DNA from 2 places in the Pokkaliibacter sp. CJK22405 genome. Region 2 is predicted to be linked to the other one. Evidence: predicted binding sites of a transcription regulator. Region 2 holds the regulator's gene; the other holds the start of a gene.

Region 1 (3,115 bases), on a different contig from region 2:
ATTGCTGCCATTTATTGGCAGTTACGTCTTCCTGCCTGGCTCAGAAGCCCGGATACCTCGCGCTGAACTCAGACTCAGAGATATAGGATAAGTAGTGAAATGATTGGTCGTCTTGAAGGGATGTTGCTGGAAAAGTCTCCGCCCGCGCTATTGTTGGATGTCGCCGGTGTTGGTTATGAGATTGAAGCCAGCATGCAGACTCATTTCCGTTTGCCTGAACGTGGTAAAAAGGTGGTTCTATATACCCATCAGGTGATTCGAGAGGATGCTCACTTATTGTTTGGCTTCTCAGAAAAGCAGGAACGCGATGTGTTCCGAATCCTGATCAAGGCGAACGGTGTAGGCCCGAAGCTGGCTCTTTCAATTCTGTCCTCTCTGGAAGTAAAAGAACTGGTTCGCAGCGTGCATGACGGTGATATCAATCGCCTTGTCAAAGTGCCTGGTGTTGGAAAGAAAACGGCAGAGCGCTTGCTGGTCGAATTGCGTGACCGTTTGGAAACCTGGAATTTAAATGTTGATGCCGCTGACTTCAGTCTGGATGGTGGCGTGTTGAGTGCGTCGGCTTCATCTCCCGCACAGGATGTGCGTTTGGAAGCAGAGCAGGCGCTGATTGCCTTGGGGTATAAGCCTGCAGATGCCAGCAAGGTGCTCATTCAGGCAGAAAAGACGCTGGAAGGGCAAGCGTTGACTGTAGAGTCACTGCTTAAAGTGGCATTGAAGTCGATGGCGGCTCGTTAGCCATCCTTTTACATTCATACATTTAGCGACTTCTCTATTCATGAATAAACACAGGTCATTGGCATGATCGAAGCGGATCGTTTTATTAGTCCCACACTTAAGGGTGGAGAAGAGTCTCAGGATCGCGCGATTCGTCCAAAACGTCTGGATGAATACATTGGTCAGCACGCGGTTCGCGAGCAGATGGAAATTTTTATTCAGGCTGCGAAGAACCGTGGTGAAGCGCTGGATCATACGCTGGTCTTTGGACCACCGGGTCTGGGCAAAACGACGCTGGCTAATATTATTGCCAATGAAATGGGGGTAAGCATTCGCTCAACATCTGGCCCTGTACTGGAGAAAGCGGGCGATCTTGCCGCCATGCTAACCAATCTTGAGCCAATGGATGTGCTCTTTATCGATGAGATTCACCGGCTGAATCCTGCCGTGGAGGAAGTACTTTATCCTGCGATGGAAGATTACCAGCTGGATATCATGATTGGAGAGGGGCCCGCCGCTCGCTCTATAAAGCTTGATCTCCCTCCTTTTACGCTTATCGGCGCAACAACAAGAGCAGGTCTTTTAACGTCACCTTTACGTGACCGCTTCGGGATTGTGCAGCGTCTGGAGTTTTATAACGTCAAAGATCTGACTCACATTGTTGAGCGTTCATCACAACTCCTGGGTGTGGGAATTGAGTCCAAAGGTGCCTTTGAGATTGCTCGTCGCTCTCGGGGAACACCACGTATAGCTAATCGCCTGTTGCGCCGGGTTCGTGATTTCTCGGAAGTTAAGGGTGATGGCACTATCACTGAAAGCATTGCCGGTCAGGCGCTGGATATGCTGAATGTGGATAAAGAAGGCTTTGATCACATGGACCGACGCCTGCTGGTAACATTGATTGAGCACTTCAATGGTGGTCCCGTCGGTATTGACAGTTTGGCCGCTGCGATTAGCGAGGAGCGCGATACCATTGAGGATGTGCTTGAGCCTTTTCTTATCCAGCAAGGATTTTTGACCCGGACGGCGCGCGGACGTATGGCGACAGATAAAGCCTACGAGCACTTTGCGCTGGAGCGGCGCTAATCTGTCCAATCGAGATAAATCTGATCTGTCATGACCTGCATCAAGGCTCATCTTTAAGGGCATGAATACACTGCTTGGCTCTGATCCCCGGAGTTGAGGTGCATGATGACAGGTTTGACGACATCCCATGTGCTGGCAGTGCAACGATCTCTGCTGGCGCAATATCAAAATTTGCAGCAGCTGAAGTCAGAAGCATCCTTTTTACCGGTCCCCAGTAAAGATTTTTGTCATTGCCAATTTGTACGACTTGGGCAAATAGAACAGGCGCTGGCTGCAATTGAGGAAGGGGAATACGGTATTTGTATTATCTGTCACCAGGATATAGAACCTGCGCGACTAGGGGAAAATCCTTTAACTGTTTATTGCGATCAATGTCAGTGTGATGACAAAAAAAAGTGATCATCACATGAAAAAAATATCGGCATGAGCGCCTCTTCTCTTTTTTCGATGAACTCCCTATCCTGTGCGCAATTCCTACGAGTCACGCATCCTATCAGCCGAAATATTTTGAAAAGAATATTCTCGCACGCAAAAACTCTGCCAGTAGGCATTAAGTAATAAATCCATTAGGCTTACATTTCCTTTTTATTCTGCCTGGAGTGTTTTGAGTGGCCGAACAGCATATGTCCGTTTGGGGGCTCGTCTCTAATGCGAGCGTGCTGGTGCAAATCGTTATGCTGATCCTTTTTATGGCCTCTGTGCTGTCCTGGATCATCATTTTCCAACGCCGAGCTGTGATGAACTCATCCAGAAAAGCGCTGGAAGAATTCGAAGACCGTTTCTGGTCAGGTATGGATCTCAGCCGTCTTTATCGAGAAATCTCCGCCAATCAGGATGATGATAATGGTGTAGAGAATATCTTCGCCTCCGGTATCAAAGAATTCTCACGTATGCGTCAGCAGCCCAATGTTGATCCTGAAACTGTTATGCAGGGCGTGCAACGCTCTCTAAAAGTGGCTGTGTCCAAAGAGCAGGATAAGCTCGAGGTGCATCTTCCTTTTCTGGCAACCGTAGGTTCTGTCAGCCCCTATATTGGTTTGTTTGGTACCGTCTGGGGGATCATGAATGCATTCATCGGTCTGTCTAATGTTCAGCAGGCTACACTGGCGACAGTTGCTCCCGGTATTGCAGAGGCGTTGATCGCTACTGCGATTGGTCTTTTTGCTGCTATCCCTGCTGTCGTCGCCTACAACCGTTTTGCGGCGCAAGTTGATCGCTTGTTAAACCATTATGAAACCTTTGCGGATGAGTTTAGTGCCATCCTGTATCGCAAACTTCACACGATGGATGGCTAAGCGTTATGGCTCGTCGC
Region 2 (3,115 bases):
CCTTTGGGAGCCTGAACTGATAAAACGCTATGATCGCGCCGGACCAAGGTATACCTCGTACCCCACTGCGGCAGATTTCAAACCTCAAAATGCCGGCAGTCTACTCGGACTGGCCGAGCAGCGCAGCGACCGGTCTAAACCCTTGTCGCTGTATCTGCACGTGCCTTTTTGCAGCAGCATCTGCTATTACTGCGCCTGCAACAAAATCATCACACGTCAGCATCAGCGTGTAAGACCCTTTCTGGACACTCTGTTTCAGGAGCTTTCTTACTATGCTGAGCATTTCGCCAAAGGCCGCACGGTGGAACAGCTGCACTTTGGTGGCGGTACGCCGACGTTTCTGAACGATGCTGAAATCGCGGAAGTGATGGTGTTCCTGCGCAAGAACTTCAACCTCAGCACTTCTGCCGACGCAGACTTCTCCATTGAGATTGATCCGCGCAGTGTCGATATTGCCCGTCTGGGCACACTTCGGGAGCTTGGTTTTAACCGTCTGAGTTTTGGCGTTCAGGATACCAATCTTGTCGTTCAGCAGGCTGTTAATCGTATCCAGCCAACAGCACTTATTGATGAGCAACTGAACGCCGCTCGCGAGCTGGGGTTTCGTTCCATCAACTTTGACCTGATCTACGGCCTGCCCAAGCAAAATCTCATGCTGTTTGGGGAAACCCTCAATACCGTTATCGGACTTCGTCCAGACCGGATCTGCGTCTTTAACTATGCACACCTGCCCGATCGCTTTCGGCCCCAGCGCCATATTAATGATAGCGATCTCCCCAGCCCGGCAGAAAAACTCGACATCCTCGGTCTGAGTATCGAGCGCTTACTGGAGGCAGGTTATCACTACATCGGCATGGATCACTTTGCTCTGCCAGATGACAGCCTCACCAGTGCCCAACAGGATGAGATGCTGCATCGTAATTTTCAGGGCTATACCACCCATGGAAATTGTGACCTGATTGCCTGCGGCCCTTCTGCGATCGGCCAGCTAGGAGATACCTACTTGCAAAATGCCCACGATGTGGATGACTGGAGCGAGAAAGTCCATCGCAAAGGTCACGCAATTACCCGGGGCATAATTCTGAGTGATGATGACATCATGCGCCGCGCGCTGATCAACCAGTTGATCTGTCATTTCCAACTCGACTTCAGCACATTTTCTGAGCAATGGAAGATCCACTTTCACACCGAGTTCGCCCATGAACTCAGTTTGATGAAACCATTCTCAGACGATGGTCTGATTAATCTTACGGACGATGGCTTGTATATCCTGCCTCGGGGGCGTTTACTAATACGCTCGCTTTGTATGTTGTTTGATATTTATCGGCAACCCCAGACAGAGCAACGGTTTTCCCGCATTGTTTGACAGCAGTGGTCGCGGCAAGACACCCGAGCTAACACCGATACATTTGCCATTTGATGGACCCAGTGCAAGGAATACGATCATGGCTGAACGCAGCACCATGGAGCCGATCATTCGCAATATTCGTCAGGCGCATTGCCAACATTGCAGCCTGAATTCTTTATGCCTCCCCCTTTCGCTCAGCTTCACCGATATGGAACGCCTGGATGGCATCATCGATAAAAGTCGCCCTTTAAAGAAAGGTGACCATTTGTTCCGACAGGGTGAAGATTTCAGCTCTGTCTATGCCGTACGCGCCGGTGCCATTAAAACCTATACCGTTACTGACGAAGGCGAGGAGCAGATTACCGGCTTCTATATGCCAAGTGAGCTGATTGGTCTGAGTGGTATTCATGAAAGTGCCTACCCTGTCTCGGCCAAGGTGCTGGAAACAACCACCGTCTGCGAGATCCCGTTTGAAAAGCTGGATTCCCTCTCCGGTCAGCTGCCAGAACTTCGCAAAAACCTGCTGCGCACCATGAGTAAAGAGATCCGGGATGAGCAGCAGATGATGCTGCTACTCAGCAAAAAGAGCGCGGATGAACGGATTGGTACTTTCCTGGTGAGACTGTCACAACGCTTCAAGCTGCGCGGTTTTTCTCCCACCCATTTCCGCCTGCCGATGTCGCGTAATGAAATCGGTAACTATCTGGGATTGGCCGTTGAAACGGTCAGCCGCATTTTCACACGCCTGCAAAAACAGGAAGTGATTGAGGTGGATGGCAAGGACATTCGTGTGATCAACACGTCCGAACTGTATCGGATTGCTGGCGAATGCGAGCACGCAGAAGCCCATTTGATCAACGTGGCAAACGGTTAATCCTGCCCTTCGGGCGATCCTTCCATGGGTCGCCCTCTTCGCCCACACAAGAAATTGCGGTAGTCTGTGAGCTTTGCCGAAGCGAAGGTTTGAGAAGCTGCCGTGGCTGTGATCAAACTTTAACGTTGAAGCCCCACCCGCTCACCAGTCCAAGGATGCTCTCAATGGCCTTTGACGTTGAATATGTAAAATCAGTAATTCGTGCCCTGCCTGACTGGCCTGAGCCCGGTGTTACCTTCCGTGATATCACCCCGATTTTCGCGGACCCCAAAGCCCTTCGCAAAGTGGCGGATGGTTTTATCGAGCGTTATATCAGCTCTGATATCACCCACATTGCCAGTATTGATGCGCGCGGTTTTCTGATCAGCGCGATTCTGGCCCACCAGCTTAACAAGCCGCTGATTCTGGTTCGCAAAAAAGGCAAACTGCCCGGCGAAACCATCAGCGAGTCTTATGATCTTGAGTACGGCTCTGCCACATTGGAGCTACAGACCGATGCCTGCAGTGAAGGCGCTCGCGTACTGCTGTTTGATGATCTGATCGCAACTGGCGGTACGCTGATGGCCGCCTGCAGCCTGATTCATCGCCTCGGCGGTAAAGTCACCGAAGTAGCCAGCATCATTGACTTGCCCGAACTTGGCGGCTCGCAAAAACTGCGTGATGCAGACCTGCCGGTATTCTCGCTGGTCGCCTACTAAGCGAACACGATACCTGTACAGAAAAAGGCATTGCCCATGGGTAATGCCTTTTTTATTGCCAACGAGTTACTGCAACTTGATCAGGATCAATCAATCTTGCCTTTTCCGCAGTCTTCGTTGAGTCCCCTTCGGATATTTTCTAGCATGAAGGGTGAGCAACAGCTCAGCAGCCTTGCCTGCACCAATACCAAGCCC

Evidence for each region. The regulator FNR, encoded in region 2, switches genes on or off when oxygen is low (the NO sensors DNR and NnrR bind a similar motif). The targets are predictions, from matches to a motif close to TTGATNTANATCAA.
Region 1: ACKC9G_RS11420 (TraR/DksA family transcriptional regulator) is a predicted target of FNR. The motif match lies at 1,834-1,847, and genes of this name have one in related genera.

Annotation. Positions count from the first base shown of each region.
Region 1 is NZ_JBKKHQ010000015.1:22,706-25,820, forward strand. It holds gene ACKC9G_RS11405 (trimeric intracellular cation channel family protein) at 1-66, shown strand, start outside; gene ruvA (Holliday junction branch migration protein RuvA) at 100-738, shown strand; gene ruvB (Holliday junction branch migration DNA helicase RuvB) at 802-1,803, shown strand; gene ACKC9G_RS11420 (TraR/DksA family transcriptional regulator) at 1,906-2,202, shown strand; gene tolQ (protein TolQ) at 2,427-3,098, shown strand; gene tolR (protein TolR) at 3,104-3,115, shown strand, end outside.
Region 2 is NZ_JBKKHQ010000001.1:420,516-423,630, forward strand. It holds gene hemN (oxygen-independent coproporphyrinogen III oxidase) at 1-1,366, shown strand, start outside; gene fnr (fumarate/nitrate reduction transcriptional regulator Fnr) at 1,446-2,222, shown strand; gene ACKC9G_RS01925 (adenine phosphoribosyltransferase) at 2,378-2,920, shown strand.